3 regions of the Methylocaldum sp. genome follow, and region 1 is predicted to be linked to each of the others. Evidence: riboswitches for the same ligand, from Rfam matches in the RefSeq annotation. Region 1 holds a riboswitch; each other region holds the start of a gene.
What was found. A riboswitch is a leader RNA that binds a small molecule or an ion and turns the genes downstream of it on or off. The one in region 1 is predicted to bind cyclic di-GMP.
Positions count from the first base shown of each region.

Region 1 (3,204 bases):
CGCACTACAAACATGGGATATCCCGCAGCTTCCGTTAGGTTCGTCATAGAAATGGCGCTATATCAACGGTTTACCTCAGGCGCGCTTATTGCTCTTGGGGTATCGGCCGGTTCGACCGAATTCCGGTTCGAACGCGCTTTGTGCTACGGAAAACCGGAAAACCATTGCCGGGGAAGGGGAGCGTAGACCGTAGCGGGGCGGAGTCCCTTTTGCACCTGCCACTCCCGCCGCGAGGCGGGTTCGGAAAGCCACGGGTCTTGTGAGTTTGATCCCAAGACGGCCGGGCCGCCTCCCTCGGTGATGGGGAGATCGGAGCGCCTTCCGCTTTTGACGGGAGCGCTGCGGACATCGCTGCCTATGTGAAAACAAAGACCAACTCCATAGAACAGCACGAGGTAATTTCCTATGTCCAAAAACAAAAACAAACTGACCAAAGCGGTGGCCATGGCCCTCGCCGGTACCGTCTTGTCCGTAGGCGCCGTTTCCGGCGCCCAGGCGCATACGATGTACAACACCTTCACCACCACTGAGCTGTCCGCCACCGACGGCTGGAACTATGGGGGTATAGGCAATCCGACCTATCCGACGGTATCGCCGGGTTGGGTCGGAACCGCCAGTGCCACCACGCTGCCTTTCGGCTATGCCGGTACGTCTCATCTGAACTGGGCGGCCGAGCTTCACTCCGCGGGCAACACGCTCGAAATCTCGAAAGCAGATGCAGTAACGCGTTACGGCTTCGCCGCGGAAATCGATACCGGCGCCGGGGCCTGGCAGGACGCAGGCGTCAATGGCAGCGGAGTTCCGACAGCCAACGGGCCGACCGGCTGGAGACATCAGACCGATATTGGCTTGATCAAGGCCGAAGAAACTATGTGGGTAACACTGAATCCCGTGGTGGTTACGGGAACCGGCTACGACATTCAGAACTTTGGCATCACCGTCTTCACCGGCATGGACTCCGGTACCGGCAGTTACTCTCATCACGGCTCCTGGAACTGCCCCGGATGCACACCCGCGAAACCTTACGAAGCCGATAACCCGTTCGGCACCGTAGGACTGAGCTACTTGACTCACGATGGCACCGTCGACGGTGTAGACGGTTTGACCTTTCTGGCCCTGGCCGGTCAGGTTTATTCCATCTACCTGGGCGGCGCCGGCGTGGGGAACTGGAGTCAGAACATCGCGGAGTACAGCTTGAATATCAGCACCGCACCGGTTCCGGTCCCCGCGGCGGTTTGGCTGTTCGGCAGCGCCCTCGCGAGTTTGGTCACGCTGGGACAGCGCCGCAAGAACGTCATGGCCGTTCCCGCCTGAAACAAGACCTCGACGTATGTACACGCCTTCCTTTCCGCGCTCTAAGCGGGGAACTTTTGTGTGGAATCACCCATGAGACTGCGTGATTTGCCACGTCGGTGGCGTTTGCATGCGATTTATCTGTTTGATTAGCAATGATTATTTAGTGGCATATTTATTGTTTCAGCAAAGGCCGGGTCCGCCGCTTAGGGGGCTCATAAAAAGACGCGATACACACGGATTCGCAAGGAATCGGCTGGCAGGGATCGCCCGAGGGATCTTTGTCGGGATGGACCGCCGTTAGGTCTGTCCGAATCGCCACACCCGCCGCGAGGCGGGGCCGGAAAGCTTCGGGTCTCGATGCTATGGAGTATTCGAGACGGCCGAGCCGCCTCCTAGTGTGATGGGGAGGACCGCGGCGCAGCTCCATTGGGTACGGTGAAGCGCCGCGGACATCACTGTTAACGAGCTTTTGGACGACCACTAACAGTGACGAGGACGAATCATAGTATGAAAACCACGGCAACAATACTGGCCCTCGCGGGAATGCTCGGGGGAACATTGGTCGCTGCGCCCGAGGCTCACGCGCACGCCACGTTCAACATCGCCGGTTACGGCGACGGCACCGGCGGCAGCATCAACGGCGCCGACGGAATGCCGGGCACCGACGCGAGCGGCGTTTGGACCAACGGCGGTGTCGGCTATACCGGGAGTTTGCCCGTCATGTGGTATGCGGGCATGCACAGCGCGGCGGCGGCCGGCCGCACCATCGAGACCGGCACGCCCACATCCACCAACGGCAGCAGCCTGCAGCGGCAGATTGCCAACTATAACAACAATAACGATCCCGACCTTCCCACGGATCGAATGCTGCGGGTCGGCGGCCTTTCCTGGTCCGATCCCGACAACGGCGGACAGGGTTGGGGCCATGGAGCGGACTTCGGCCTGATCCATTGGTCCTGCGGCGGCAGCGCCCAGGGCTGCGTGGATGCCGGAGTATCGCAATTCAAAATCACTCTGGCGGACGACCTTGCCGACGGCGGCGCCAACCTCAAACTCGGCTACGCGCTTTATGGCGGCTGGGATACCGGTGCCGGCGCTTCTAGGCACGATACCTTCTTTACCGATCCGACCCCGGTAAACAATCCGCTGGGCTCCGACGATCTCACCCTGCTCGGTTGGGGCGTGGCATCCTCGGTCGGCGAGACCTTGTCGCAGGTATTCGACCTCGACACCACTTATGGGGGCGAATACACGATCATCATAGGTGCCTTGGGCGGCGTAGCCGGCAATTATCAATTGACAGTCCAGCCGGTTCCGATTCCCGCTGCCGTATGGCTGTTCGGCAGTGCCTTGGTTGGCGTATTTACCATCGGCCGCCGGACTTCGAAACCGACTCCGGCATAACTTGGCAACCAGAGAGGCAAGAGTGCCCGGGTGGAACGATCTCCCGGGCTCATCCGATCGATCTGGCCATAGAGCATTGATATGTCCCGGCTCATCCGAACACGGCAGACGCGTGCTCAAAGCGATGCCGGAGGCCTTGGGGTTGATGACCGGTTTCGGCGGGTGCCGTAACCATTCGTTTAACAATAATTTCAACGTAGTGACAGGGCCGTCCAATGCGGGCGGTGTCCGACACCTCCTCGCGACCAAGGTTTCGCAACGGCCGAGCAAGGCTCAGCGGTTCGCGCGTTGGTCGTCCATAGGAGTGGGATCGCCGTCTGTATAGCTACGTTCTTCCAATAAATCCGATCCTGGTACGAGTCCGTGAATAAAAATACGTTTCCACTTTTGGCGGCGCTGGCGCTCATGCTTGGGGGTACGGTCGCCTACCTGCTGCTTACCGATACCGAAGTTTCCAAGTCGGAGCTGGTCACAGGCCACGGCGATGTCGAAACCCTGAAGAAC
Region 1 covers NZ_JBDIVO010000048.1:3,180-6,383, reverse strand. The annotation lists cyclic di-GMP riboswitch class I at 208-293, shown strand; gene ABJK70_RS06825 (hypothetical protein) at 406-1,314, shown strand; cyclic di-GMP riboswitch class I at 1,601-1,689, shown strand; gene ABJK70_RS06820 (hypothetical protein) at 1,804-2,700, shown strand; gene ABJK70_RS06815 (hypothetical protein) at 3,064-3,204, shown strand, end outside.

Region 2 (3,204 bases), on a different contig from region 1:
ACGCTCACTTATCAGGTCAAGGGCGTCGCGGAATGGCACATCAACGCGGACGAGCCAATCGCGCTCGACTACAACACCGACTTCAAGACGCCGGATCAGGTCACCAGCTTCTACAGTGCCGATCCGCATCGTTCGTCGGACCACGATCCGGTCGTGGTGGAAGTGCTGGTGCCGGGCGATCTCGACAAGGACGGCGACGTCGACGTAGCGGACCAGAACCGCTTCCGCTCCGCCTTGGGCAAGTGTTCGGGCCAATCCGGCTACTTGGCGGAGGCTAACTACGACGGCGTCGGCTGCGTGACCTATGCCGACTACCAGCGCTGGTATGGCCACTACGCTGCCTATCGTGTCAAGGCAGGCCTTTAAACAGCGATCGGCCGCCTCCTTGCAACGAGGCGGCCCTTTCCCCTAACTGGAGATAAACGATGTTGACTTTTAAAGCCCGCCTCGCAATTGCCATTCTGGGGCTATTGGCCGTGGCCCCTTCCCACTCGGCCGTGGTGTCGCTCAATTTGGTCGGGAATGCCCCCGTGCTGGTTGGCGACAGCTTCAGTATCGATTTAACGTTGACTCAGCCCTTCGATGGGTTGGACGCTTCCGATGAATTGCTGGCGTTCGGATTCGACACGGTGCTGAACGGTACCGCCGCTCAGTTCACCGGCGTCACGTATTCGCCGTCCTTCAGCGATGACAGCGGCCTGCTCGGACTGGATTTGGCGGGATCGGCCTTCCCCGGCATCCCCAATCTTCCGGCTAATCAGACACTGACTCTGGCGACGCTCAATTTCCAGGCGTTGTACGCCGGAAATATTGATTTGGGCGTGTTGGGCAATCCGTCCGAACCCAATCAAGGATTGTTCTTCAGCCTCTCGGGGCCGCTCGCCGCCAATGCCGGTCTGTCCTTGAGCATTCAGTCCAGCGCGGTTCCCGTACCGGCCGCCTTTTGGCTGTTCGCCAGCGGGATCTCGGGGCTGGTGGTGCGGAGTGCATGCCGAAAAAGTTGTACGATCGGCGCACTCAGTCTACGAAGATAGCCGTTGGGCCAACGGGTTTGTCGGCAAAGGATTGCCGACCTACGAATGCTTGAATCCATTCACCCGAGCCGAAGGCGCCAACGACGTCCGCCAAGCCTGTTTTGCCGTACGAGCGAGATGAAAACGCGCTAAGTCTACGAAGATAGGCTTTGATCCCAGCCGTTGCCAAAGCTAACCCGTCCCAATTCGCTCGGCTCTTCGTGTGGACGCGGGCCGGTGTACGGCTGGCGGAAACGTGATCAGGCTCCGAACCAAGGCCTTCCCGGCGGTTTTTCTCTTCGCCAAGCCCAAACGCGGCTTGGGCTTGGCTTACGAGCACCTCGAAGTTTTTCGAGGTGCCTGACCAACGGATGCAGGCGGCCGGGGACCAAGCGGGACCTGATCCGCCGATTCGACCTGGCGTATCGGCAGAGTGCCTTCGGTCTATCGCCATCCGCTGCCGCCGCGCCGCTTCCAGCACGAATGGTTTCCCCTCGCTGGCTCATCTCATCACCTGCGCACGAAGCTCGGCCTTGAACGGCTGTCTCGGTAATTTCGCCATCTCGTTCCACCACCAATCACCGGATTTACGCGATTGATGGTGTCCACTTTTTTGAGCCTGGCTCACTGGCTCATGGAGAAGGAGACTGGACAGAATCCACCTAATCGGTCTCCGACGAGTCATTTGTCATAAATTGATTACATAGATTTAACCAATCATTAACTGACGTGTAACAGTCTCGGCTTAATTTGACCGGGTATTTCGAAAAAATGAGCAAGGAGGCTTAGGTCGGTTACCGGTCACGTCAAGCTGTAGGACCAGCTGAACGTGTTTGCCGAAGAGCCACACCCGCCGTGAGGCGGGGCCGGAAAGCCACGGGTCTCGCGTTTGTCGAGATCGCCGGGCCGCCTCCCGAGTGATGGGGAGGACCGTGGCACCGCTCACCACCTGTGGGCAGAATCACGGACATCACTGTGAGTTCAACGTCAACACAGTGAAAAGGTAATTCGGATGAAACCAAGTAAGATCATTTCGGCGCTCGCTTTGACGGGCGTCGGATTCTCAAGTACTGCCGGTGCGGCAACCTTGCCGAACTGGGTGGGTACCGCGGACTACACCGTCGTGGGCGGTTCGGCCGGCGAAGCGGTCGGTCCCTTCGATACTTACGACTTCGCGGCGGGCGACGGCGGTCTGGCATTGCTCGTACCGGACACGATCGCCAATCCCTCCCAAATTACGGTGGGAGACATCTATTCAGGCGTGTACCAGTCTTACGTCACCAACCATCAGTTGGGCACCTCCACGGTGAGCAACCCCAAACTGAACGTCTCTTACGAGTTGACCACCCAGTCGGCTTTCCAAACACAAGTCACGAACGCGCAGAATCTGGGCAACGGGCTGTGGACCATCAACTTCCAGGTGTTGAGTGGCTCGCTGGACCTGTTTTTCGACAACGCCGTCAATCGCGACGTAACCGGTGACACGGGCATCACGGACGGCACCAATATTCTTAAGGGATCGGTGACGGGCGGAACCGGGGTCGTCACGGTAAGCACCCAGTTTCCTTCCGGTCTTGGCGTAACCTCGAGCGAATTTACCTTCGTCGGAAACACCAGTTTCTATGATTCGGCGGTATACGATCCCGATACCATCGGCGGCGGCCAGTCGTTGTTCTCCCTGTTCGTCAGAAACCCCACCGCACCTCCCGCCATCTCTTCCGTCGGCGGCATACCGGTTACATCGACGAGCATTCTCTACCAGGCGGATGGATCGCTCACGCTGACGGCGGTACCGGTTCCAGCGGCCTTCTGGCTGCTCGCTAGTGCCTTGGCCGGCATGAGCGTCATCTCTCGCCGTTCCAGCAAATTGGCTGCGTGAGCCTCGCATGGCAAGCCCATTTGGTGAATGGGCGAGGATTCGGTGCAAATCTGCTTCGCTGACTGCGGAAGCAGACGGCGCGGCCGAACGTCACAACCGGGCCGGCGCTTATCCCGGTCCGGTTCCTCGAGCCGACCGCCAGCCGGAACGGCCGAGGCCAGTGCTGCAATTATCATCCTCATGACGCAGCGTCGCTAAAAGTCCGCGACAACTCTTGAGGAACTTCACCCTCGGGCTCGAACACCGCGCGCGAGCCAGTTCGGCGCCGGCGAGCCCCCTCCGGCGCAGGGCTTCCAACAAGAGCTAGCCGAC
Region 2 covers NZ_JBDIVO010000136.1:131-3,334, reverse strand. The annotation lists gene ABJK70_RS12890 (ExeM/NucH family extracellular endonuclease) at 1-366, shown strand, start outside; gene ABJK70_RS12885 (hypothetical protein) at 426-1,034, shown strand; cyclic di-GMP riboswitch class I at 1,847-1,927, shown strand; gene pepA (flocculation-associated PEP-CTERM protein PepA) at 2,026-2,892, shown strand; partial or broken gene ABJK70_RS12875 (hypothetical protein) at 3,117-3,204, opposite strand, start outside.
Region 2: another riboswitch for cyclic di-GMP. It lies ahead of pepA (flocculation-associated PEP-CTERM protein PepA); the one in region 1 lies ahead of ABJK70_RS06820 (hypothetical protein).

Region 3 (3,204 bases), on a different contig from region 1:
CCGAAGCACAGTTTCAAACCGCATCGCTGTACGATGTGGACTTCCGCCCTTGCGCCGCGGTCACGGCCCTGGGCGAAGCCCTGAACTATTGTGCCGACGGAGCGCCGTCGGAAGCGCGCCTTGACCGCTTGTTCCGGAACATCGCTTCCTGTCTGCCGAAAGGCGGCGTTTTCGCATTCGACATCCTTGTCCGCTCGGACGGCGAACCCATGCACTATCGCTCCTGGCGCAAAGGGCCGGATTGGGCGGTGTTGGTGGAGATATCCGAACAGCCGCAGGAAAACCTGTTGATTCGGGACATTACCGTGTTCAGGAAAGGCGGCCACGGCTACCGCCGTTCCGAGGAGCGGCACCGGATCGGCGTTTTGGGCGGCGCCCAAATCGAACGTCTTCTCGCCGGCGCCGGTTTCGAGGTGACCGTCTCACCCCATTACGGCCGCCATCCTCTGGCTCAACGACGCTTGGCATACATCGCCTACAAGAGATCGGATGAAGGACTGCGTCCTGAAGGATAGGCACGAGAACCGAAGAAACCAAGGTATCTTCAAGCACGCAGCGACCGTTTGTGCGGCCGGCAAATGATGCTGATTTGGCGGCCCAGACGAAGTCCAATAATCCATGGTCCGCTGAACGTAGTCCATGGATTACAAATATCGGGAAATATTCCCGCAAAAGCATGAATCACGCAGTTTGTCCCGAATATCCCTGGTGTATTTGTCGATTGCCATCGAATAATTACGTTGTATGCCTTAAGCCTTGCGGGATTTCACAGGACAGACGATTAATGTCAAATAAGACAACAGATTATGATGATGTCATGCGCATTGAATTGCGGCATTTAACCTGCTCCCCACATAATGCGGTATGTCGCGCATTGATATCCGCCATGGGCGCCGGGATACCTACGCATTAACGATACATTTGTTAATGCACTGATACTCGCTGCCTCTTTCCCGTGACATGCCTGTAAATTGGCATGTGTTCCCAGGTAAATTACGCTTTGCTTCCACCGTTCCCCGGTATTTTCAAATTACAGCTTGTTAGTCTCGGAATACCCCTGCTCACTGGCACGGTATCTGCTTTAGCAGCTTGACTTGCCCGATAAGAACGCCAGTTTTCGAGCCTTATTGTCATTGTCATTTCGGCGGTTCTTATCAGCGACGACTGGCGGTTGGGCGCATGCCTGTCCGTTGGCCCAGGATGATATCGGTCTCAGGGACGAGACGCCTTCGCCACCTCCGCCGCGAGGCGGACTCGGAAAGCCGCGGGTCTTGGTATTCAAGACAGCCGGGCCGCCTCTCCTGTGAGAGTTATTCAAGGGCTATGGATTTCTCGAGCCTGCCGCACAACCTCTCGATGTTTCAAATCACAGGAAAAAATCCATGCAAAAATTTGGGGTCAAGAAAATGCAGATCCGACAGACCATTCTCGCAGCGGCTGCCCTGATCATGGCCAATTCGGCCGATGCCGGTGTGTTGCACGGGGGAACTTTTAGCGTTACCTATGCCAACCCGAACAACCTGTTGGAAGGACTAACCATCGGTCCTGGCGGGCTAACCGAATATTATGTCGCGAACTTCTTTCCCAAGGCGGTGGCCGATACTTACTCGACCATTGCGGATATCATAACGGTGCCCACCAACACCTACCCCGCGCCGTCAACGCTCGAATACGTCGTCAATCCCGCCGATCTGACCGGCACCGGAATTCCAACGGGCGCCGGCGGCCGCGCCAACAAGCCCACCACGTTGACCTGGGACGCCAGTCAGGATGCTTTGGTCGACTCGTCCGCCTTTATCGCCAACGGCCAGATCGGGTTGAACGGTGTCGTGATGACCCGTGGCAGTTTCACGGGTACATTGACGTCCGGAGATTACACCTTCGAATACAACGCGAGTCGAAATGACGGCGTCAACAGCGGCTGGACCTTGTGGAACAACACGAGCTTCAGAACGTCCACTTACGATGCCCGCAACATCAGCGTTACCACCAATGGCGATGAATTGCTCATGACCGGGGAACTCTGGTGGTCACCCAATATGACCGCTTTCCTGTTCGGCGGCGACGGCTCGAACTCCGCCGGTAAAGCCGCTACCTTCACTCTGGTTTCGCCTGCCGTGGTTCCGGTGCCGGCAGCGGTCTGGCTGTTCGGCAGCGGCTTGTTAAGCCTGCTGGCCGGCGCCCGCCGAAAGTCGGTCCAGGCGGCTTTATCCGCTTGATCGCCGAATAGAGGCCGTCGACCCGGGCTGCCGAGCCGCCCGGGGAGCCGTCTATCGCGTTTATCCGGCCAATCGGCCGGATAAACGCTCCCACCTTCGACCTGTTACGGACTTATCCTCATGACTACACGCCACCGACTCTCGCGATTCGGCAAAACTCTTGCACCCTGTTTGACATTTCTAGCCGCATGGTTGGCATTCCTTCCGGCAACGGCGACCGCCGCCACCGTTTCCGGCGGCGCATTGATCATGAACCTGGACCGGGATGCGCTGGCCGCCGCCGTCTCCTTGGACGCGACCGATGCGCCTTCCATATATCTGGAGGAATTTTTCGATGCACAAGCCGCGGCGGTGCGCAACAACGCGCAAATTTTGGAAGATCATATAGTGCCGGGCGTCGGCGAAATCCCGGCCACGGGTCTCGAATTCGCCGTCAACGGCGCTACCGTCGACGTCCCGGTCGGCCGGAGAACCAAGCCGACCACGTTGACGTTCGATCCGGGCGATTTCGCGGGCAGCGTCACCGGCGCGATCGGTCTTGGCGGCGTCAGCCGTTTCCGGATCGATACCGGATCGCCGAGCAACCGCATCGTCTCCGGAGACTACACCCTGGAATTCGACGCGGCCAACATCGATGCCGAGACCGGACGCTCCGGCTGGACGCTCTATAACCATTATTCTTTCCGGTCGGAATCCTTCAACTTGTTCAACGTGGCGATGGGGCTCGACCCGAATTCGTTCACCCTGTCGGGCGAACTCGGGGTCGGGCCGGGATGGGAGCATTTTGGCGGCACCGTGGGCGCGATCGTCGGCGATTTCAGTTTTCAAACCACCGTGGTACCGGTTCCGGCCGCGGTGTGGCTGTTCGTATCGGGTCTCGCCGGATTCGGCCTGTTCGGCAGATCCCGGAGTTACCGCGCATGATACGGTCCGGTTTACGCAATCCACATCCGGGACGGCATGCCGCGGTGTGGTCCGGATGGAT
Region 3 covers NZ_JBDIVO010000256.1:2,869-6,072, reverse strand. The annotation lists gene ABJK70_RS17945 (class I SAM-dependent methyltransferase) at 1-515, shown strand, start outside; cyclic di-GMP riboswitch class I at 1,222-1,300, shown strand; gene ABJK70_RS17940 (hypothetical protein) at 1,383-2,219, shown strand; gene ABJK70_RS17935 (VPLPA-CTERM sorting domain-containing protein) at 2,340-3,143, shown strand; gene ABJK70_RS17930 (sialidase family protein) at 3,140-3,204, shown strand, end outside.
Region 3: another riboswitch for cyclic di-GMP. It lies ahead of ABJK70_RS17940 (hypothetical protein); the one in region 1 lies ahead of ABJK70_RS06820 (hypothetical protein).